Regions from separate parts of the Paenibacillus sp. lzh-N1 genome, predicted to be linked through region 1. Evidence: riboswitches for the same ligand, from Rfam matches in the RefSeq annotation. Region 1 holds a riboswitch; the other holds the start of a gene.
What was found. A riboswitch is a leader RNA that binds a small molecule or an ion and turns the genes downstream of it on or off. The one in region 1 is predicted to bind cyclic di-GMP.

Region 1 (12,563 bases):
CGCTTGCCCTTTACCTGCCTTAAGGGCGTTGAAGGCATCTTGATAGTTTTCGAACTCTAAAATCGTTGCTTTGGGCGCTTTTTCGCGGATATTTTTTGCGGAAGTAGAGCCTTTAACAGCGAGTACCTTGGTATCGGGTGTCAGGGACTCCAGACCGGTGATCGGGCTTCCTTTTTTCACGAGTAGGGATTGCCCTGCATTAAAGTAGACATCGCTGAAATCGACCTGTTTTTTGCGCTCATCCGAAATGGTCATCGTGGCGATAATAGCGTCGATGTCCCCATTTTGCAGTAAGGTGATTCGTGTTTTGGACGTGACTTCCTTGAGTTCGAGCTTGGTTTCATCACCAAAAATATGCTTGGCTACAGCCTTGGCGATGTCGATATCAAAGCCCTCGACTTTCCCGCTAGCCGGATCTTTTAGTCCGAATAACTTGGTGTCGTACTTCACCCCAACGACCAGTTTGCCACGCTGTTTGATGGCTTCCAGCCCGTTGGGAGCTGCTGACTCATTCCCCGACGTTGCTGCTTCTTGTTTGCCTCCACAACCTGCCAAGACGAGCAGACAGGATAATGCAACCAGCACCAAAGTACTCCACTGAAATCTTTTTCTCATCAAAATGATCCCCTTTCAATTTTTATTCCATTAATAATAGTCCGTTTAATGATGAATCAGACGGCTCAGGAACAAACGAGCCCGTTCTTCACCCGGATTCTGAAAAAACTCAGCAGGCTGGCTGTCTTCCAAGATCTGTCCTTTGTCCATAAAAATCACGCGGTCAGCCACTTCACGGGCAAAGCCCATTTCATGAGTGACGATGACCATCGTGATGCCTTGATGGGCAAGCGAGCGCATGACATCCAGCACCTCTCCGATCGTTTCGGGGTCCAGAGCTGAAGTCGGCTCGTCAAACAGCATAATTTTCGGATTCATTGCGAGTCCACGGGCAATTGCAACCCGCTGTTGCTGTCCACCGGACAATTGGGCGGGGTAGCTCTGTGCCTTTTCTTCAATTCCGACACGCTTCAGATAGGTGAGGGCAGTTTGAATAGCTTCTTCTTTCGGGATGCCCAGTACCTTCATCGGTGCCAGTACAATGTTCTCAATCACCTTTTTGTGGGGATACAGATTGAAATGCTGGAACACCATCCCGATATTGCGGCGGAAGGCGTTAATATCAATTTTTTTGTCATGCACGGGGACATCGTTAACGATTAGCTCCCCATCAGATATCGTTTCCAGACGATTGATGCAGCGAAGCAGGGTGCTTTTACCTGAGCCGGAGGGACCGATGATGACAACGACCTCGCCCTCCTTAATCTGAAGATTGATGTCTTTAAGTACATGAAAGTGACCGTAATGCTTGTTGACATTGCGAAAATGGATCAGAGAGCTCACCCCTTTTTTGACTTGAATACATCGCTTAGTAGACGGAATGACAAGATGCAGTTCTATTAGAATTTCGAAATTTCTCTCATGATACTATAAGCTTACAATAAAAAACAAGATTTTATGTCAATAAACTTTACGTGAAAGGTGTTTTTGGCTGTTTTTATACTAGTTATTTGTTATTTATATGATGAAAACGAATATATATCCACAATTTAATGTTATTTAGTTTGACATAAACTATGAAACCTCGACATGCAGAGGGAGAAACGTGACAAAAGCAGCGCTATGTTTTACAGTAGGGAAGAAGGAATTTAGGGTAAAGGAAGGATAGACAATGACGAAAGCTATTTCACCGCTAGTCACGGCATTGGGCATGGAGCCCCATCCAGAAGGCGGCTGGTACAAAGAGATGTGGAAGGCCAATTTTCAAATTCCGAAGCCTGTACTGCCGGATGTGTATTCCGGTCCGCGCTTTGCAGCTTCGTCTACGTATTTCTTGCTGCATCCGGGTGAGTTCTCCGAGTGGCATGTGGTCCATTCTGACGAGCTGTGGTTGTACCATAGTGGAAGCCCTATAGAGTTAAAATTGGGTGGAAGCGGAGAAGAACCTGGCGAAGAAACGGTAATTATCGTTGGCGCAGATGTGGAGGCAGGACAACATCCACAAGCACTCGTACCAGGAACTGTATGGCAAACGGCACGTCCGCTGGGGGATGAGCCTGTGCTGGTAACCTGTGTTGTTGCACCAGGATTCCACTTTGATGATTTCAAGCTGATTGCCAAGGGTAAGGTGGAGTAGGAATGTTTTATCGGCGGGTATAATCCTGGATAAACAGGACCTTACCCGCCTGATTTGTTGTTACGGGTATTTTTGTTAGTGTTAGAGAGCTGCCATTTGTTGTATACTTTGGATCTTTGTTTTTTTTCGAAAACCAGCTGCAAACTTTATCACTCGTGCAGTACCATATGATCTGACGTTTGGCCTCTGTTTGATCCTCTGGTATACAGCATAGCGGTTTCTCCCCATTCCTTTCGCTTGGTACATGGCGATATCGGCCTCTTTCAGTAAAGAAGGCAGGGGCTTCTTCGGAGAAGGATGCATAGTAATCCCGATGCTACCTGTAACTTGAAGATTGATTCCCTGGATGTTATAAGGAACGCTGATTTTTTGCAGCAGCAGTTCTGCCAGAACTGTGACCTGATCGGCATCATAATCCTTCATAATGAGTAGAAATTCGTCACCACCGATTCGAAAAGCTTTCTGATGGGAGTTTGTTACCTGGAGTAAATGATCGCTTACCCGTCTGAGCAGCTTATCACCGATTTGATGTCCATATGTGTCATTAATGGCTTTGAATCCATCCAGATCAAGATACATAATAGCAAAGGCTTCCTTGCCGTTGCTTCGTTTCCAAAATAGCTCAAGTGCATTCCGATTGAACAGACCCGTTACAGGGTCCTGATAGGCAAGTTTCCGCAGCAAATTTCTTTCCATCATCACAGAATGCAAAAAAATTAACGTATATATCCACAGCGCCAAAGTTAGACCGATTAGAAGTAAGGCTGTTAAAGATATACTCAATAGGGTCACCACCAATATAGTTTATAGGTTATTCCGCTTCTATTAGCGGCATTAGGTTAGTTGTCTGGCATGAACGATGAGTCGATGTGTCGGATTTACAAGAGGATCACAGGTAATTAGTGTGAGAAGCTTTTGTTTCTTGATGCTTTTTAAAACGGAGACATTTGAAGGAGTGACGACTGAAATGTTGTAGACCTTGTATACGTATTTTTCACCCCGAGTGTGAATTAGAATCTGATCTCCGATTTTCACCTCATTAAGCCGGTTAAATAAACGTCCAGTTGTTCGTGAGCGATGAGCGGCTATGGCAGCATTCCCCACCTGGCCGAGTGTCGCAGTTTCCGACATATGTACGGCTGCATATCTCATATGCTGTTGGGTTGCACCTTCGAGTAGAGGAAGTTCCAGCCCGATACGATCAATCTGGATTGTAGCGATTGGGGCTTGCTCTGAAGCCGACGATGGGGGAGTGGCTTGTGACAATTGTGGCCCATCCGCTGCTGCAGTATTTGTCAGCCAATTGGACAAATCTGTATAGCCTTTCATCATTTCGGGAGTCAGTGTCGATGTATCTGTATTTGATAATGATTCAGCTTCCTGTAATAGCTCTTTTTGCTTTTGATCTTCCAACCATTCATTAGCGGTAGGAAATAACATGATGATGATTCCTAATATGATGCTCACGTATGCCAGCTTACGCAATTGAAAAGCCTCCTAATACAGTAATCCATAGATCGGACATGTAAAATAATTCCCCTTCTCGCTGAAATGATGAGTTGAGAAGGGGATTTTTGATTATAAAATGTTATTTATTTTTTATGCGTTCGTCTATAACCCAGATAGGCCCCCAGAAGAATTAAGAACATGCCACTTACATAGAAGGGAGCAGGACTGTTTTCTCCTGTCTTTGGCAATGTATCCACCTTGGGTGTATGACCCGGATCACTTGGATTCTCTGGTTTTTCTGCGGGTAGGCGGATTACACCCTTAGGTACTGGGTCTTCTTCAATCTTCACGGGCGGAGAAGGCTCCTGGTGAGGATCGGCTTCCGGTGTCTCAGGTTGCACCCCTGGTTCAGCGGATGGTTGCGCCTCTGGTTCTACAGGTGGCTGTTCAATAACCGGAACGCCCAACGGAACATCCTCATCCTCAATAATTTTCGGCTCTTCGGTTGTTACGGGCGTAACAGGCGTCGCCGGAGGTTCAGTTATTTCAGGGTCCTTATCATGTTTTTTGCCTGAGCCCGGACTCGTAGGTGTACCCGGATCGGTAGGCGTACCTGGGTTTGTAGGCGTACCTGGATCAGTAGGTGTACCCGGACCCGGATCAACAGGAGTGTCTTTTTTGTTGGTGATTACGATTTGTTTAATGCCTGAACTTTGTTTGATAGTTGTATCTATTTTGATTTCTGTTTTTGGCGCTGTTATTTTGTAGCCTTCAGGAGCAGTAAGCTCCTCCAGGATGTAGTCATCATAACTCAATGAAGAAAATACGATTTTCCCGTCCAAATTGGTAGTTTGGACAAGAGGTGCTCTTTTCTGATTCTTGTCATAGAGTGCAAAACGTGCCCCGGATAGAACCTTATTGTGATCGTCCTCATCAACTTTGGTAATCTCCAGACTTCCCGTAACTCCTCCTCCTGATCCTGAACCAGAGGATGTGCGCACGGTAATTTCCTTACTTGTTTCCCTGATTTCGGTGGTCAAACGGTCGCCCTCGAAATTAACCTTATTGCTCACTTTTGCCTTGTCTTCAGCTTGAAGAAAGGATTGATATTGCAAAATATAACCTGATGATATAGCCTTCGCAAAGGCAAGCTCAAAGGATTGCTGACCTTGAGCAGTCGTTGTTATTTTTAGCTTATAATCCTGATCCTTGACTAACTCAGTGTCCCTAACAGCTTCTCCGTTGGCAGACACTTTGGTGGAGTATAGATGAAAGGAATCTTCAATCAGAATTTGATTATTGCTGGGCGTATCCACGATCTTCGCGTTGGAGACATGGGATTGCCCTTCATTGATATGGATGTTCCAGTCGATTTTATTTCCATTCTGAGCACCGGACTTTGTCACGTATTCTCCACCGTGGGGCACAGTCACTTTGGCAGTCCATTCCGAATCTACATTTTTTCCATCCATAAGCAGAGCGTTATTGTTAATCTCTTTATCAATAAGCTCTCCTTCCAATGTTGTTTGGAAAGTAACCCAGTAAGGAGAGTTGATGGACTGGTTAAACTGGATGCTCAGCTCGTTGTTGTTAGCGGCGGAAGGTAAAACCAGGGTATATTGGCTCGAAGGCACTTCGCCCCCTTTTTGTACGCCATTCCACCACCCGAGCAGGGTCATATCGTACACTTTAACTGAATTTGGGACCAGTTTTTGCCCTTGTAACAAGGTATCCCTAATTTCAGCATGATTCAGAGTTTTGCGGTTATAGTTGGCCTTAATGTCCCATGTAATTTGCTTGGAGCTGGCATTGTAACTACCTGACTTCGCCCCATTTTGCTGGGTCATATTGTCCGGCCATAATCGAGCTTCGGCCTCAGCAGTTTGTGTTGTTCCGTTGTATAACCAAGTGATAGAGGCTTTATTCCAAAAGTCCGGCTTGGTTTTGTCGATTTTCCATTCATTGTTAAAGGTAGTTGTGTAGTTAATGGTGTACGTGTCTTGAATCTTTTTATGAAAACGTATAGTGAACCCTTTTTTGTAATCCAGCGTAAGAGGGATCAGTTCGTAGTCTGTCGGTGATGTTAGTGTTGTTTTTCCGTCCGCGCTTTGGATCTTCAATGTGTTCGGCAATAAGGCCAGACCGCCATTCGGAAAGGCATCGTCGATAACGATTTGATCCATTGTATACTTATCCGCATTAATAGAAATGACCCAAGGAATTGTTTTGGTGTTATAGTTCGGTTCCTTATAGCCTTTGGTGATAATTATACTTTTCAGTTCGGTGGTTGTTTCTTTTGTTACCCCATCAGAAGTTACACTGTTCGTTATTTTACTATTTTTAACTACACGATCTATAGCCTTTGTTTGATAACGGATGGTATATGAGGCTTCAATATCCGTATTGAAAAGCAGATTGAAACCATTGGTACCATGATCGTCAGTAACTGGAGTGACGCTGTATTGGGATGCAGGGAGCTCATCCTGTGTATCCCCTTTATACACTTTAAGTGAATTTATGATGAGTTGTTGGCTGTTATTAAAACGGTCACTTAACGCGGCTTGAGCTGCGGGAATTTTTTTGTTGGCAAAATTATATTTGATTGCCCATGAGATCGTTTGTGTGACTGGGTCGTATTTCTCCACTTTTTTGCTTAAAAAATCCCCGCGTTGAACAGTGACTGTAGCTGTTGCGGACGTATCTCTCACATCGTCCCCTGAAAAAGTGGCTGTGTTGGAGAAACGAGTATCCTCGCTTGTTATGTTTGTGGAGTATTGAATTCGGTAGGCGCTGTTAATACTCTCCTCGTTAAAACGGATTCTGAAGCCCGGCACAACCGGATCAGCCTCTACTGTATACTTATCTGAGCTAACAGTGTCCCCCAGCACGGTGGTTCCGTTCACATTAATTTGTAAATGGTTTACCCGGATGGAGTCCTTGACTAGTTCTAGTCCTTGGGGAGTTGGGTCGGTTACTACAGCGTGTTTGATAGGATCCAAGTGTTTATTTACGTTAACTGTCCAATGAATTTGGTCTTTTCCATCAAACTTTCCTTGTTTCTCCATTGTAGGGCCAGCTGCAGGCTTAATATTTACGATAGCCGTTTGCTCGCCGCCTTTGATCGGGATCGCAATAATAACTTGTGTACTGCCTTTTTCTATTTGTGTGCTAAATTCAGTTTTGATCTCTAGCTTACCGCTGACATTAGAGTGGCTTTCTACGTAATCATTAAATGTCATAACCACTTTACCTTGACGGTCTACGGTAAAATGACCTACTTCTCCATCTGTATTCGTCAAAGGAGACGTAATATCTGTGTAAATTTGGAATTGCTCAGGTAATTGAAAGGTAAAGGTGTCTCCAGCTTTATACGTATGGTTCGGCAGTTCCCATTCATAGCCTAAATGGATGGCGGAACCAATATCAATACGGCTATCGGGATTATACACTGCATCAATAACACTTCCAGTAGAATCTGTAAGGGTTAGCTTGGTTAAAATACTTTCTTGAGTTGCCCTAACTTCAGAAGTTGAGCCAGCAGTTGGTTCAGGGACTGGAGCCGGGACAGCAGGTGGGATGTTAATTGGCTCTGAGGGCATTGGATAAACATCGTTAGTCACACTCTGAACCGGATCGGTTCCTGGGGTCACTGGCAGAGTAGAGTCGGGATTTTGTGCATAAGCTTGTGTTGTGCTGAACAAACACTGCAAAAAGAGCAATAGCGCAACCGTTGCTGTATTCCATTTTTTTCTCATACGGTAAACAAATCTCCTATTCTTAAAATACTCTTATTTAACGGCTAATGGTTATTCCTTCGAGGTCGAGAGAACTGTATTTATATATTCATCATTCATTCATATGATGCTATGTTAGCCGCATTAATTACTTGTTCAGAATTTATGAAAATTCATGTTCGGGGATGAACCTCCTCCTTTTGTCTCGAAATTAGATAATGGTTGGAAATCTCATTGTCTTCCTGGACTAGAATACATGCCACATCTCAACAATTTCTCAACAAGGATAGAAAAAGAGCCTTGATCATGTGATCAAGGCTCTTCAAGAAATATAGTTCTATTTTTCATTTTTTAATAAATATGAATTTAAAACATTGATATTAATATTGCTTTGTTTTAATGTATTTGGAGGGATCTTTGACCATTTCGAATTTCTGTTTACCCATATACAGTGCTGCATCTACTGTAGTGTCTACGACCACCCACTGATTATCGATGTAGACCTCATTCCAGGCATGATAAGCGTCCACGTAGGAAGATTTGCCCATAACCAGCTTGGTTGGTACATCTACACTTCGTAACATAGCAGCCATCAGTGAAGCATAACCATAACAAATATCTTTTTGAGAGCTTAACGTATGATCAATTTGTGGCAGATAGTCAGTCGTTAAGGCAAAGGCCTGATTGGAGTCATACTTGATATGACTAATTACGTAGTCATAGATTTTTTGCAGCTTCTCGCGATCGGTTGTTGCACCTTGGGTTAACTCACGGGCTTTTTGAATCGCTTGATTAGTACTACTCCAGTTAATATTTTGAACGGAATTAAGATACACCGTCTTGCTATCGTTTAGCTTTAACTCGATCGTATCTTGTCCTATCACTTTATATTGATTACCACTAAGCTGTTCCAAAATACTGATGTTATAGTTCCCATTACCCATTTGGAGAGGAAATACTTCTTCGGATTTCCCGGGTGTTAGATTATAAGAGTATTTTTGTGCATCTTTGGTAACCAAAATCTTGGTTTTAACGTTAGGTTTAACAGGGTAGCGCACACTGACCGTCCCATGATTTACATTGTTTTGATCCAACCATGCAACACTATCAGCAGCGTAAATTGTCGAATTTAAGAGTATTGCGGACAGCATGAAAAATAGGAGAAGTGTAGAAAATATCATTTTCCCCATAAAAAACTTCCTTTCGGTGGCCAGGCTGCCATCATCAATAGAAGGCCCTATAGCTTTGCGTCCCTGCCTTTCGACAGGTTTGCCATTTCGTATAAAGTTTTCGGGAAAAAAAGCACGACAAAAAGCCACTTCAACCGGTAGCTGGCTGCCATCATACAGAAGGCCCTGTAGCTTTGCGTCCTTGCCTTTCGACAAGTTTGCCATTTATCCTGAATAGCTTGTATTTTTATTCTATCAGTTAGGTACTCTATTAGGCAAGTTTAAATCTCAGATTTTCGCTATTTATCGACAAAGAAAGCTTGCAGATTATACATAAGACCTATTTTATACGGTTTCCCCATTTTTTGCGATAGGAATGAGGCGTTTCTCCAATGTGCTCTTTGAACAGATTGATAAAATGACTTGTGTTGGGAATGCCCACATATTGTGCGATATCCACAATAGCTACATCACTAGTTTTAAGCCAGCTTTGAGCAGCCGTGATACGAACATTAATAAGATACTCAATAGGGGAAAAGCCAATCTGTTTTTTAAAGTTTTTAGCCAGGTTGAACTTGTTTAGACCAAACATTTCTGCTAGCGAATCCAGCGTGATCCGTTCGCAATAGGATTGATCCAGATATTGCTTTACCTTGCGCACCTCTGCCGTTCCATCTGAATTCGCATTGGGATTGGCGTAGGGGTGCTGTAAAATAATCGTTAACAAGTCAACGATTATCCTGGATGAGAGCAGTTCAGAGGATAAGCTTCGTTCTGGCTGTACATGTAATAAGGTACGCAGCTTGTCCAGTACTGTATTTGAATCCTTTAGTGAAATTACCGGCTTATTGTGTTTATCGAATTGTTCGTAGAAATGGTCAATAAGATTGCCATATAGATTCACACTAATAAACTCCCATGTCTTCTGACAGGAAGTTTTGTACTGTACATATTCTTCGCAATTAATAAAAAGCATATCATGAGGTTTCAATATATAATCCTTGCCCCGGTATTGTAATTCCCCTCTCCCGGACAGAGTAAAAAGGAGCAAAAAAGAGGTGAGCTTTTGCCGTTCCATTACATAAGCATCTGTTTTGAAATAGCCTATTTCCTGTATATAAAAGAGGGATTTTTTAGCAAAAGCAGAGGGTGTACATATAATTGCAACTGGATCATCGCTCCAGACATACTGGGCATTTTTTTGGTTTGTTGTCATATCCAATTCCTTTACAAAAGAACAATTTTAGTAAGACAATTGTAGTTTGTTTCATGAATATCCTTTTAGAACCGGAGTTCCCATTTACAAAGGTTATTTTATCACATTAAAGTATATTCATGTATCGATTTGGGGTTATACATCATATAACAAAATTAACCAGAAGACACCTATTTGAAAAGGATAAGGTCATTCTGGAATTTATTCCTTAAATTGATGGAATAAAGAATGAGGTTGGAAATAATTAATTTCCTCAATGAATATATCGTAATCTTGCAATTCCACTTTTTGAGGCATTTATCCTTTAGGTTGCAAGAAAAATGGGACCATAATTCGACAAAATGATTCAAAGGGCTCATTTTGTTAGAAAATAGTTGTAACTTAATTGTTGTGATTTTGTTCACGAAAATGTATGGATAAGTGTGGTTATGCGAACTCAATTTAAGCTAATGTGCAAATTTTAAATATCATGCAATTTGTTGACAATAGAGTATGGTTACCTTTGGTATCTGCACAGGCAATGATATGATGGTACTACAGATGTAATGAAACAAATTTTACAGTTAGTTTGGAGGACTACATGATGGGAAAAACAAAAAACACAAAAACCGCAGCAGCTTGGTCACTTGTTATGATGGGAGCGGGCTTTGCTGCTACGTTACCTTTTCAACAATTTGGCTGGGCCCGTCTTTTGGCCGGATCTTTTGAAGCCGGACTTGTAGGAGGGTTGGCAGACTGGTTTGCCGTAACCGCGTTATTCCGTCATCCGCTGGGCATTCCGATTCCACACACAGCGCTTCTCCCTAAAAATCGGGGAAAGCTGACCGATGCCTTGGTTAACACGGTCGAGAATAATTTGCTTCATAAAGAAAGTATTGCATCTAAAATTGCCGAGATTAGATTGGCAGAGCTGGTGCTGAAAAGTGTGGAAAAAGGAATACGTACGCCCGAAGCGGTTACTTTTATAGATGTTCTTGCCAAGCAACTTGTCCGTTCGATTCCGCTGGCAGAGCTGGCCCCGGCCATCGCAACCGGGGTTAAGCGACAGGCGACTGAATTCGATATAGGACCATTGCTAGAGGTGCTCGCCCGGCAAGCTGGCGAGCGAAAGTATGACCAACGGGCGTTGGATTATGCGCTGGAGCAGACGGAGTCCTGGCTACTGCGGTCAGACACCGGGGTTACGCTAGGCACCTTGGGGATGCAGGCTGTTAGCGGCTTGCAGGTCAGCGGGCTTATGCAGTTTGCCCTGAACGCTTTCCTTGGCTATTTGAATGAGGAGCGTATGGGCGAGATGATTCGTCACTTTTTGCTGGACCGCGTAGCGGAGCTTCGAGACGAAGGACATCCGCGTCGTCAGGCCGTCCTGGATGGGTTCAACACACAGTTGATTCATCTGGCAGCCAAAGATACGGTCAGGGAGGGGCTGAATCACTGGAAAAACACCTTTATTGATTCTTGGGAAGGTGATGCAGCTATATCCGATAAGCTCGAAGAGCTTCGTCGTAATCTGCTGGATTACATGGAAGATGCCAGTTATGTAACGGCGTACATTGTACCTTTGCTGGATCAAATGCTGTCTGATTTATGGAGAAATACGGAGCTGCTGGACAAGATCAATTCGTGGATCGTAGCAGGTGTTACCGGAGTAGTGGAAGCAAACCATAGCCAAATTGGTAATCTGGTTCGAGAAAATGTAAATCGAATGGATGATGCCTCACTGATCGCTTTAATGGAGGACAAGCTGGGGCAGGATTTACAATGGATTCGGATTAACGGTGCGCTTACAGGTTTTCTGATTGGAATTGTGCTTACTGGGGTTCGTATGTTGCTTGAGTAGCACGGACAATCTGAGCTAAGGAACGATAAATGAAATTTGTGTAGATAAGGTTGTGAAACTATGAGGATTGGTCACCATCCAATGCTGCTGGTTCAGATGAGAGCCCGGCAACGGTACGTTGATATATGGTGCCGGATCACCAGTAGATGAATAAGCGGAACTTTTTTTTAATTACGCTGTCATTCCTGATCGTGATTATCGGCTTGCGTTTGTTGTGGTTTGATTATTACCACAATCAGGATTATCCCCGGGCCAAGGCGGGAATTCTGGATCTGAGGGGCTTGAATCTGCAGGAGATAAAGACCCTGCCATTAAATGGGGAGTGGGAGTTTTATCCTGGGACTTTATCCTCTCCTGCCGAACTGAAATCCTTACTTATGCAGAAGCAGCGCCAGACCATTCAGGTACCAGGACTATGGAGTGAGTCGGTATCTCCTGTAGATCATAAGGCATATGGCGTTGGAACCTATCGGCTGCTTATTTTGAGTGACAGGTCGGAGGACACTCTATACGGACTTCGGATTGGAAAGATCAGTACGGCATCCAACATATTTGTGAACGGTCGTTTAATTAGTCATAGTGGTCAGGTCTCTAGCAAGGTCGAACAGCATATAGGATCAACTGTTCCATTCTCTGCCATGTTTGATGCGAACAGGCAGGCCATTGAGATTGTCATCCAAGTATCCAATTTTGATTTCTCTGCTAGTGGAGGAATTATGAAGCCTATCATTTTTGGAAGCGCGGATGCTGTGAATAGCCGAACCAACTTCACGATCGCAATGCAAATTATGGTATGTATTATTTTGCTGCTTCACGGGTTATATATAGTCGTTATATTTTTTATGAATCCACAAAAGAAGGCGCTTCTGTATTTTGCGGGAATTGTAATCTGCACGGTATTATCCATCCTGACAGACGATGACAAGCTTTTATTGGACTGGTTCCCCATTAATCTGGGTCTTTC
Region 2 (12,563 bases), 860 kb from region 1:
TCTGAACGAAGCTGCCCCCGCCCTCTTCATTATACGATTCACCGTAGGCATGTCCGTTGGTCAGGTCGGTGACTTCTTCCAGCTGTTTACGCTGCGCCGGGTCCCGTTCCCATCCATCCGGATCACCGCATTTTTGCGTACCTCCGGTTTGATTTTTGCACGCCTTGGTAGAGTATGTCGGCCAGTAGGCCCAACCCGGCGCTACGGTTTTGAGATGCGGTGCCAATTGCTTGCCTTCCGTATTCAACCACTTAGCCACAGCCAGGTCTACCGCCTTGGAACGGTTAAACAATCCAGGTTCGTTATCTACTTCATAATATTGAAGGTATGAACCGTATTTTTTTACATAATCACGCAACTTTTGCTTGGCCGTCTCTGGCAGAGTACCATCTTTTTGCAGCTTGATATCACCTGTGTATAGATACAAAGCAGACGATTGCATATTATACTGCTTTAACGTTTGATAGTAATCATCCACATCTGTGCATGCCTTGCCTACATTACTGGCACAAGTTACCCTCATGACGTTGCCACTATAAGCAATTCCCAGCCATTTGAGAACGTAAGGTAGATGCTTAACTGCACCCTGATCATAATAAAATTCTTTATTATTCACATTCGTACCAGTCAGTATATATTTCCCATGTACTGGTTCGGCCGCAGGGGAAGCTAACGTCTCCAAGCTCAAGTCATCCCAAGTCCACCACACATTTTTATCTTCTGCAGAGGAGCAGTATAGGCAGCGCGCTGTCTTTAGCTTGAGTACGTTAACACCGCTTTGCAATTGTTCTTTGGGGATATACAGCTCGTAGTTATTTTTGAAGTTATAGGTACTCCCAGTACCGGATACCCCGGCAATCTGAATAATTCCAGACAGCTGGTGATTTGAAAAGACAGCCATCTGCGGCACCGCTTTGCCCGCATCCAAAATCCGAACACGGAATATCATACCATTGGGAGGAACCTGATTCAGTTTATACTGAAGTGACAGTTCTGGATTCGTGGATGCATTCAAACCTGGAGGAATATCACCACTGCTGAGCAATACCGGAACTGTTGTACTCTCTGCTTCCGACAACGCCGAGAATGTTCCTTTAGCAGAGGATTCAGTAGAAGCTGCTGCTCCAGAAATTTCGATATTATCCCTACCGACCACTCCTTTAAATTCCGCTGAAGAGTCATCCCTCTGGCCCAGCTTCCATACTGGACTGGCCGCCGCTACCTTATCCGTCTGCAATTCTGCACTTTTTGAAGGCGTGTATATAAACCAAGCGATCATGGCTAGAGCTGCGACACCTAGTAATCCGGATAATACGACCGTATACCTATGGGTCAACCATTTTTTCATCATATGATACACCCTCTCTCCTCAAAATTTATGACCGGGAAAGAGTATCTATCAAGGAAGAAACAAAGCGTTTCCGGGAACCACCGCTTTCGCTTCATGCTGACTTTCCCACATCAGACGAGCCATCGCATCGCCTTTTTCATCATAGTATTCCACTTTTAGATCTACCATTTTACCTGCTTCCAAAGCAATACTGCCTTTACGCTCTGTCCAGCTTTGTTTGAACCAACTGTCAATCACCAGCTTGCCGTCTACCCATACGCGAATACCATCATCGGATATAGTTGTAAATGTATAGGTCTCGCTGTATTGTGGTTTGATTTTACCTGTCCAGCGAACCGAGAACTGGTCGGCATTTACCTTAGGATCAGCAGCAACGGCGCGCCAGTTATAATCCAGCTTGCTGTCTGTACGGATCAAAACAGGACTGCCGTTCACATTCATATTGTTAAAATATTCGCCCCGCAGCCCGTTCACATATACTACATCAGGAACAGAAGGAGGAGTCGGAGCTGGGGGTACGATTACTACTGGCGGAACCGGGATAGGCTCACTTTGTCCCTCATCCGGTAAAGTCGGCACATCTGCCCCAGGTTGTTGGATTTCTGCCAGCCCATTTTTCACATCATCCCGTGTCAAACTCCTCGAATCGTTCATATAATCCTGTATTTGATTGGTTGTGTTATTCTCAGTCAGCATCTTGCCCCAAGTCATGGAATACACCCATTTGGGCTGTGCCTGCAACACCTCAGAGCTAGGCATCTCACCATGCTCGCCAATGGCAATCGGCTTATTCCGTGCCAACCCGAGCAGTCCTTCATAATGACTTTGCTTAAAATCATTATTGTAGATGTCTACTGCCAAGATATCCACTTTGTCATCCCCCGGATATTTCGGGGTATACGGGACAGTATAGGAATTGGGAGCATTGGGACTCCACACCCACAGCAGATTGTTCAACTGATGCGTGTTTACAAAACGGTCGTACATGATATTCCATAGCTGATTGAAATTGTTTTTGTTTCCCCACCAGAACCAGTCACCATTCATTTCATGATAAGGTCTCCACAATACTGGAACCCCTGCATCACGAAGCTGCTTTAACGATACAGCGACCTTATCCAGATCGGCAATGAGGAGGTTATACTGCGTAGTGCCTGGTGTCACGTATTTATTGAACTCCGCCTGACTTACTTTCGCCTGCACATTGGCCCAAGTCAGTGGTCTACCCGGCAACGCTTCATGAAAAGTCATCGTCACAATGCCACCGGCTCTGCTCCAACGAATAGCGCTATCGACGACATTTTTACGTTGTGCTGCTTCTGTAGCGTCGGATTGACCAGAGATGGCTCCCATCTCATAGCCGTGCAGACCCACATACGCCTGGCTGATTTTTTGGACCTTGTTGCTTAATTCATCTGGACTTTCCAAATAATCATGCTGACCAGTGACTGTTTTCTTTCCAGAGATGCTGAGTAAATAATTGTATAGTTCACGGGCCTGAGTAGAAGCGTCCGAATTAACAGGTTGTAATGAAGCGGCATTCACCACAGACAGAGAATCACCAAAACCGACGGGAAACAAAGAAAAAAGCATAACAACGGGGAGTACATGACGTATCAGTCGATACAGAGGAATAAAATTGAATCTCACTTTAGCTCTTCCTTTCGGTAGCCAGGCTGCCATCCTTACGGGAAGGCCCTTTAGCTTTGCGTACCAGTCTTTCGACAGGGCTGCGTTTATCGTTGGAAGGAGTTTGGATTCCTTCTTACCCTAAGTATCGACTTTTTTTTACCAAAATTTAATAGGTCATGTTCATGAATTTACAGGTTTTCGCCCAATTTCGACAGTTTGGGCCATTATTTTTCATCAAATCTTCTTTTTTACGTTTTTACGCAAATAATTACGAGATAAATTGATGACGAGAAATTTCATTCCAATCCATACAAAAGCGTACAATATCCTCTTCAACCAACTCAGAGCCAGTCTGAACTTCAATCAAATCCACATCGGTTACAGCCAAAATGCTATGCTTCGTCCCTTCAGGGATGCGAACTACGTCACCGGCCTTCACTTTGTGCAGCTTCTCATTCAAAATAATTTCCGCTTCGCCGCTAATAATGGTCCAGATTTCACTTCGTTTGAAGTGAAGCTGGTAGCTGATATTTTTACCTTTGTGTACGCGGATTCGTTTGGTCAGTACCTCATTACCCTCGTCATACTTTACATAGTCTACAACCCGATACTGTCCCCAACGACGTTCTTCATACATTGGACGCTGATCATGAGCCTTGAGCACTTCCTTGATGCGTGGACTTTCTGCCTTATTGGTCACAAGAATGCCATCTGGGCTAGCGGCTACAATCAGATCATTCGTTCCAATGATCGCCACAGGAATGTCCAACTCATTAATAAGACTCGTATTGACGCAATCTTCCGTTACTACCCCTCTACCCACTTGCTGATGAGACATCTCTTCTGTGAGTGTATTCCAAGTTCCTAGATCCTTCCAAAAACCATCGTACGGAAGCACTACGATTTCTTTTTCCTTCTCGACTACTTCGTAGTCAAAGCTGATTTTTTCCAGAGACGCATATTGTTTTTGCATTTCTTCATAATTCAGCGGCAGGCCCTTGGATGCCAAAATATCCAGCAAATAGCTTAATTTGAATGCAAAAACCCCGCAGTTCCATAGAGCATTGCGTTCCATTAGACGCTCCGCCTGCTCCCGGTCGGGTTTCTCTTGAAAATGGCTCACTTCGCGGTAGCCTGTGCTACCTTGAGTGGCATCGTTTTTCGGAATAATATAACCGTATTTCTCTGAAGGATAGGAAGGGACAACCCCGATTAGTGCAAGCCTTCCTTCACTCTCCTGAAGTGTATGTTCGAGTTGGGCTACGGAAGCAAAGAAAGCATCCTCTACATAAGGATCTACAGGCAATATAGCTATAATTTCATCAGGCGAAACACCCGCAATGGAATATAGATAAGTCGCTGTCAGCGCAATCGCAGGAAAAGTATCTCTGCGTTCCGGCTCAACAATGATGCGCGTATTCGATCCGATTTGACTCTGGATCATTTCGACCTGCGCTCTCCCTGTCGCAATAAACGAGGATTCGGATAATCCGTTGTCTCCCAATTGTCTCCATACCCGCTGTACCATGGATTCCGAAATCCCTTCCGGGCTTTCCAGTACCTTCAAAAATTGTTTGGAACGGGAATCATTGGATAACGGCCATAATCTTTTACCGGAACCACCAGACAAAAGTACGAGCTTCATAAATCTCCACTTCCTCTCTATATTGGTTGGTGATCGAATGGGGCAAGGTTGAGTAGGCCGCTACGGGCTGGATTTGATCTTACGATCGCTGTTGGACCGGGATTCATTTGATTGTATAAAATCGTATCAAGGTTTGAATCCCGGTCCAAAGGCGAACGCTATCGCTTCTCCAGATTCAAATCCAACCCTTCGCTACTCAAATATGCATCATATCGATCATACCTTGTGGTGCAAAAGGCACGACCGGACATTATTAAGTCCGGTCAGCCTGTAAAAATCTCACGCTTTCGGCGCTTGCCCGCTGTGCTTGCAAGCTTCTAGTAATCGAGGTTTCGTAACGCCTTGCCAAGATTGCCTTCGTCGACTACCGCAATGGCGTCTTAATCGGAAGGAGCGGCTCAACTATGCCGCTCCTTCTGATACGCCCTTCTACTCCCATCCCATAAGGTGGGAGATTAAACATTGTGACTTGGTGCGGCAAAAGCAGCGGAGCGGGCAGAATTGTTCTGAAGAAGCGTCAGCGTTTGCCTTTATCCCCGGATTTTAACATTTGAATGTTTAATACAATCCAGAAAATCCGGGGGTAACAGCAATCGGAAGAACAATCTGCACGCGCAGCGCCTTCAGCGCCTCCCACATCACCACAGTCACTTTTTAATCTGTCACTTTTAAACTTCCACTTTATCTCTGTTCCACCCACTCATCCGCGGACGACCCACGGAGTAGTATTCCAGCCCAGAGCCTTGGATCTGTTCCTCGGTGAATACGTTGCGACCGTCAATCAGAACTGGCTTGTGTAGAATGGAGCCCAATTGCACGAGATCAACTTCTTTGAACTCTTCCCAATCCGTCAGCAGGCACACAGCATCGCTTCTTTCGGCGGCTTGCTGCGGGGAGGAGCACCATATAATATTCGGGTGATCTACGCGCTCCTTGAATTTATCCATCGCAATGGGATCATACAGCTTGACAATAGCACCTGCCTGAATGAGCGTTTCTACGATTTCCAGTGCTGGAGCTTCGCGGATATCATCTGTATTGGGCTTGAAGGCGAGGCCCCAAATGCCAATCGATACGCCGTTTAGCTGACCCAGCGATTCACGCAGCTTGGATACAATCATAAAGCGCTGGTCGGTATTTACCTCGACCACCGATTTTAACAACTTAAATTCATAGTCTACATTACCCGCAATTTGGATGAGCGCATTCGTATCTTTCGGGAAGCAAGAGCCCCCGTATCCGATCCCTGCTTGCAGGAAAGAGGAACCAATCCGTTTGTCCATGCCCATACCTTCAGCCACACAGGTAACGTCCGCGCCAACCTTTTCACAAATATTAGCAATCTCGTTAATAAACGAAATTTTAGTTGCCAGGAACGCATTGGAGGCATATTTGATCATTTCAGCACTGCGGATATCCGTCACATAGATTTTATCCGTGAATACCTGATGCAGAGTGACCATTGTTTCACGCAAACCTGTATTGTCCAAACCAATAATGACGCGATCTGGATGAAGCGTATCATTGATAGCTGAGCCTTCTCTCAGGAACTCCGGCGCGGATACAATATCAAAAGACAAACTCGTATGACGAGCCACTACGTCCTTAATCTTTTCGTTCGTTCCGACAGGTACGGTACTCTTAGTCATAATAATCTTGTACCCGTTCATGGCTTTCCCGACATCGGCGGCCGCCTGTTCAATGTAGGACAAATTCGCCTCGCCGTTAGCCAGTGAAGGCGTACCTACTGCTAAAATGACGATATCCGAGCGACGTACCGCATCGGCCAAATCCGAGGTGAACTCTAAACGGCCAGCTTCCAGATTCAACGCGATCAATTCCTCAATACCTGGTTCATAAATCGGAGATTCCGCACGGTTCAACATATCGATTTTGTACTGCTCCAGATCGACACAAATTACCTCATTACCTTTTTGCGCAAAACATACACCTGAGACGAGTCCAACGTATCCAGTACCGATTACAGCCAGTTTCATTCCGTTCATCCTCCTTTTAGAAAGTTCACATAGGCTTGTTCTACATACTTTTTCAATTGATCCTTGAAGTTATCTTCATCAAATTTGCGGGCATGGGTAATGATATCGTCCACATTCCATGCATGTTGCTCAACCTTTGCGACGGCCTCCAACACATCGTCTACTTGATGCTTGCGGAAAAATACGCCGTTCACATGAGGAACAATCGTATCCAGCGCTCCCCCACCCTGAAAAGCGATAACGGGCCGTCCGGCCGCATTCGCCTCCAAAGGCGTAATACCGAAGTCCTCTTCCCCCGGAAAGACAAGTGCCCGGCATTCGGCCATCAGCTTGTTAACCTCTTCGTCTTCAAGCCTGCCGAGGAACTCAATGTTCGGGGCAGCCATGGCTTCGAGTCGTTTACGATCCGGTCCTTCGCCAACGATGCGTAGCTTAAGACCGTTACGTTTGAATGCCTCAATCGCGAGATCAATGCGCTTGTAGGACACCAAACGAGATACGATCAGATAATAGTCACCGATGCTTGTAGCACGTTTAAAACGGGATGTATTGATAGGAGGGAAAATAACATCTGCCTCCCGTTGGTAATAGTGCAGAATTCTCCGCTTAACGACGGAAGAATTGGCGACAAACTGGTCTACGTTGCGAGAAGTTTTGGCATCCCATGTTTTCAGCCTGTTCATGTACAGCTTTAGCATATTTTTGAGCAGGTTGGATTTGGACTGCCGGGCCATATATGTATCGTAATCCCAGGCAAACCGCATCGGTGTGTGACAGTAACAAATGTGAAACGTATGTTTGGGTACCTGGATGCTTTTCATAAATGCGCTGCTAGAGCTTAAAACAATGTCGAAATCCCTAAAATCAAAATCACGGATAGCGATGGGATACAGCGGCAGCACTCCTTTGAAGTTGGCCTTCACTCCTGGGATGTTTTGTAGCCAAGTGGCTCTAATATCCGCATCCTTCAAGTTGCGCGACAGACGCTCGTCGCTGAACACCGTTGTGAAGATGGGAGCCTCCGGATACATATCATGGAATACCTCTACTACCCTTTCCGCTCCGCCCATTTGGATTAAGTAATCATGTGCTATCGCTATTTTCATCTGAATCATCCTTTAACGCGAATGTCGGTCAGACTCCTGCCAACAAACCCTTATAGTAATGAACTATATCCTTAACAGTGTTCTCGATGACAAAATGCTTCTTGACCCGTTCCATTCCTCTCTCACCCATCTGCTGACGTTCCTGTGGATGCTCCAGCATCCAGCGGATGGCTTCTTCCAGCTTGGCAGGGTCTCCCGGTTCAATGAGCAGCCCGGTTTCATTGGGTACCACCGTTTCCTTGGGACCACCTTCGTTTGAAGCGATTACTGGCAAACCTGCAGCCATGCCCTCAATAATGACCTGACCGAATGGCTCCGGTGTAATGGAGGTATGAATTAGCAGATCACAGCGCTGCATCAGACCCTGAATGTCATCGACGTGTCCCATCAGATTGACGTTGGTCAACCCATATTCGCGCATCGTGGATTCCAATCGTTGTTTATATTCCTCTTCTCCGAACAACGCATCTCCAGCCAGCCAGAATTTCACACGCTGATCTGGTAAAAAAGAACGTGCCGCTTCCAGTAAAATATGTTGTCCTTTCCATTCCGCCAATCTGCCGACCAACACGACGTTAAACGAGTCATCGCCACGCAATTGCGCAGCCGAATCACGAGCCGTAATCGCTTTGGCAAAAGCGGAGTAGACGACGAGCGTCTTTTTGTCCGGGGGTAATTCCAATGCACTCAGCGTGGATTTGGAATTGGCAATCACACCGTTAGGCAAAAAGCGGGACATGAGCCGAATCCCTTTGGCTACAATCGGCTTCAGATACGGCGGACCGATGTGGTCACGGATATGCCATATCAACGGTAGCTTCGCCGATTTGGCGGCTACTGCACCATACAGTGCAGATTTGAGTGAGTTCGTGTGCACACACACGACTTTTTCCTCGCGCAACAATGGCGCGAGTTTCCTGCCGTAAGCTAGCAAACGAAAGGCTGCTGCAGGCGCACCCAGATTGACGGCATTTCGTCCCCGATTACGAATCGAATCATCTAGTGGAACAATGCGCACATCAATATCACGCTGCCGAAGCCGATCCGCCAAATCGCCCTCCTCCGCCAAAATAACGAGCGGGTCGATATGTTCCCCGATATTCGTCAGTATGTTATACAAAGCAACTTCGCCGCCGCTCCATCTTGCCGTATGGTCAATATAAGCTACTCTCATCATTTCGCCGCCGCCTTTCTGTCAAGGACCTGTCGGAACACCTCTTCTACCTGTTCCGCTACATGTCCCCATGTATATCTGCTCAGGACATGGTCCCGGCATTCCCGTGCATTCGGTAGAAGTTCACGATGATCCAGCACACGCAGCAACCCTGCAGCAATAGCTTCACTGTCCGTCCCCTGGAACAATAGCTCAGGACGGAATCCTCTTAAGATTTCCTTGTTGCCGCCTACAGGAGTGGCCAGCACCGGTAGGCCCGAGGCCATCGCCTCAACTGTGATCAGACCGAAACCCTCTAGTGCCTGTGTTGGCACAACAAACAAGTTCGAGGCTTGATGGTACAGGGGCAGCTCCTCATCCGACACATAACCAAGCAACCTTACATGGTTATGAAGATTGTATTCCGCCACCTTGGAAGCCAATTCCTCCATCAAGGGACCCTTTCCACCAATCAGCAGCAGATGATCAGGGTGTCGCTCGGTTACTCGTCGCCATGCTTCGAGTAGCTGTAGCAGTCCCATGCGATTAACAAGACGACGAACGGTTAGCACAATCGTCGCATTTTGCGGCAAATTCAGCCGCTTACGTACGGCCTCCTGATCCTCTGCCGGATGAAACCTTTCTACATTCGCCGCACCAGGAATAATATGAATTTTGCTAAGTGGTACTTTATAGTGCTCGTGCAAAATATCCCGAAAAGTCTCGCTTAGCACTATAAATTTATCCGCCAGACCATAAGCTTTCATTTCAATGGATTTGGCCAACGTCGTTTTAAGAAAATGCTTAATTCCCTGTCCTTCAATCTTCATTTCCTCCGTCCACGGTCCGTGGAAGGTGGTAACGACAGGGATTCCTCTTTTTTTCGCCTCCAGTGCCGGTCCGACACTATAGGGAGCAAAATGGGAATACAGCACATCGATCGGTTGCTTGTCGAACAGTTCTGCTGCATATTTTTGCATCAGCTCTCGGCGCTTCCAGATGGATTGCTGCTTGCTGCCAATCGAATGAATACGAATACGTTCAGGCGCCTGAGGCTGCTCATCACTACAAATTAGAGCATCCAGCGTATTGCGCTCTAGCGTAAGCTGCTCACAGATGGATTTGAAATATGTGTTGAGACCTCCTGGCTGTAAGGACGGCCAACTCAATCCCGTTGCCGCGATACGAAATCCGTTATTGTACGACATAGCTGGTTTCTCCTTTCTGCTCGGTCTGTCCGCCATCCACGACTTCTATCTTTTTTCGCCGCTTGGTTAACTCATAATGCTTGAAACAGACGAGAAACTCATACATCACCCAGAAAACAGCTACGGCAAAACCCGCCAACCCCTTACGGTATAAGCCTTGAACAAAATACTTCTGTACAAAGCGGGCGGGAGGTCTCCACAACAGTCTGGTAATCCGAAAGGATCTTCCTTTGTTAAATGCCGTCTCTGCTTCCAGATCTGTATATTTGTTAAAACGGGTCATATGATCACTGATGCTGCGGAATCCATAGTGCCATAACACGCCCTCCAGATTGATGATCTGGGAAGAGGCTACATCTGGCATTTCATGAACAAGACTATTCGTAATGCCATAAATTCGCCGATTGTACAAACGAACCAAATACTCGCCTTTGTTCATCCATTTGCCGAGAAAATCGCCAATGCGAAATACGGAATAGGCTTTGGCCGGATCGTGGAGCGTTTCCTTTACTTTCAATAAGTCACCAAGCAACTCTGCATCCACTACTTCGTCTGTATCAATCAGGAAAATCCAATCAAATTCCGCTTTATCAACACCAAACATGCGCTGTTTGGCATAACCGGGCCATGGGTTGGAAAACACCCGACAGCCCAATGATTCAGCTACCTGAATCGTATTGTCCTTGCTCCCTCCGTCAATGACGACGATATCGTCCGCAAAGGGCTGGCAGGATTTAATGGCAGCAGTAATTCGAATGCCATCATCCTGAGCGATAATAACTACGGATATCCGGTTGTCCGCGGGAACGCTAGACATGTGGTTCATTAGCGGGTGCCTCCTTCTTTATCTAACCGTTAACTGGCTTTTTCCGGATGTAGTGTGACATCGTTGATCGGAGCCATTGAAAATCTTGTTTGGAAATAACCAGTCTTGGAATTTTCATTTTCAGAACGAACTTAACATTACATAAAATGAAAACGAACCGTAAAATCCCCGAAGACAGCATTGCTATCCCTGCACCCGTCAATCCATATCTCGGCACGAGTATGGACAGCAATGGAATGACGAGCGCCAATCCGACACCCTGTAGAATGGTAACCAGTTTGGGCTTACCCAACGCCATAAATTGTTGTGCCAGCACCATGGTACCTCCACTGATAGCAACCTCAAGCACCAGAAACCGGAATACCGTAAGCGCTTGTTTAAACTCTTGACCATATAACAATGTGAATACGAACGGAGCAACCAGCATTAACATCACTGCAGCCAAAAAGGTTGCCGTTGAAGTCACTCGAAATGCCCGAAATGTTATGGCCACCGCCTCTTCCTTATCCAGCCCGGAGGCTTTGGGAAACAGCACGACAATGATCGAGGTTGAAAATACATTTACCATCCGGGCCAGGCTGACCGCTACCGCATATAAACCGAGATCAGCGGGTCTGAGCAGACCCGCAATCAAAATCTGGTCAATGTAAGTGGAAACCTGCCCCATGAGATCATTCCCGTATGAACCCATACCGTAGGTAAAGAGATTTTTAAATTGCGTCCAGCTGTTCTTCACCTTTGGTTTGTACAGCCGAATCATTCGTATCGTGACACCGATATAGATCGGCAAGCCTGGCAGTAAGTAGGCCAATGCTGAGGTGTACGGATTCATCGTCCCCGTCAGGATCAGAATCGCCAGTCCAAGCAGCGTACTTAGTGGTACCAGATACCGAAATAAATTGTACTGTTTATATTCCGAGCGAACTTGAAGCAATGCATTATTGATCTGTGAAATCGCTATGAGCGGACACATCATCATGGAGCACTGCGCGAAAAGTATGACCGATGAAGAAAAAGAGCGCAGCCAATAAGGAATTAGAAATACTCCGATGAGTGTCGCCATCCCCCCGAACACCGTAGCCAGCAGCAAGGCCAGACCATACAGCTTACCCGTTTCCTCAGGTTTCCTTTTGGCATTGTAAATCAATGCAGACGGAACACCGAAGCTCATGCAGAAGGCAAGAAATTGGGACCAGTTCACCATCGCTGTCTGTTCTCCGCGTCCAGTAGGACCCAAGAATCGTGCCGTCAGCACACCAGTCAGCATATTCACAACGAGAATCAGCATACTGAATATCATCGTTTTTACTGCTGCAGAGCTGTTATCCTTGCTTTTGGCAAACCGAATCACCGTGGACCATAGTGTCCGGACAGGTGCGGATAATGCTTGTAAGTTTTGCACAGCCTTTACCTTCTTTCCGCGATGACATCTTTTGCCCATAGTCCTATTCCGATCATCATCCAGATCAAATAGCCGCGCATACCGGGGAAACCATTATCCGATATGAGACTGGCTACAGCTCCGGCCCATGTAGCCAACGCCAGTCTGATATAAGGCTGACTGGAATTCCGTTCGGCAATACGGACGAGAAGGCGCTTGATGATAACGATCAGACCACCGAAGAAAAAGAATGCTCCGCAAATA

Region 2: another riboswitch for cyclic di-GMP. It lies ahead of C0638_RS01945 (glycosyl hydrolase); the one in region 1 lies ahead of C0638_RS05685 (transglutaminase-like domain-containing protein).

The regions. Positions count from the first base shown of each region.
Region 1 covers NZ_CP025696.1:1,249,948-1,262,510, reverse strand. The annotation lists gene C0638_RS05715 (transporter substrate-binding domain-containing protein) at 1-615, opposite strand, end outside; gene C0638_RS05710 (amino acid ABC transporter ATP-binding protein) at 661-1,398, opposite strand; gene C0638_RS05705 (cupin domain-containing protein) at 1,727-2,191, shown strand; gene C0638_RS05700 (GGDEF domain-containing protein) at 2,273-2,983, opposite strand; gene C0638_RS05695 (class D sortase) at 3,026-3,676, opposite strand; gene C0638_RS05690 (LPXTG cell wall anchor domain-containing protein) at 3,784-7,395, opposite strand; gene C0638_RS05685 (transglutaminase-like domain-containing protein) at 7,755-8,564, opposite strand; cyclic di-GMP riboswitch class I at 8,577-8,658, opposite strand; cyclic di-GMP riboswitch class I at 8,698-8,776, opposite strand; gene C0638_RS05680 (helix-turn-helix transcriptional regulator) at 8,884-9,759, opposite strand; gene C0638_RS05675 (DUF445 domain-containing protein) at 10,343-11,599, shown strand; gene C0638_RS05670 (hybrid sensor histidine kinase/response regulator) at 11,746-12,563, shown strand, end outside.
Region 2 covers NZ_CP025696.1:393,906-406,468, forward strand. The annotation lists gene C0638_RS01940 (hypothetical protein) at 1-1,351, opposite strand, end outside; gene C0638_RS01945 (glycosyl hydrolase) at 1,400-3,001, opposite strand; cyclic di-GMP riboswitch class I at 3,015-3,096, opposite strand; gene C0638_RS01950 (sugar phosphate nucleotidyltransferase) at 3,252-4,628, opposite strand; gene C0638_RS01955 (UDP-glucose dehydrogenase family protein) at 5,297-6,625, opposite strand; gene C0638_RS01960 (glycosyltransferase) at 6,631-7,731, opposite strand; gene C0638_RS01965 (glycosyltransferase family 4 protein) at 7,760-8,908, opposite strand; gene C0638_RS01970 (glycosyltransferase family 4 protein) at 8,905-10,092, opposite strand; gene C0638_RS01975 (glycosyltransferase family 2 protein) at 10,079-10,918, opposite strand; gene C0638_RS01980 (lipopolysaccharide biosynthesis protein) at 10,941-12,320, opposite strand; gene C0638_RS01985 (O-antigen ligase family protein) at 12,326-12,563, opposite strand, start outside.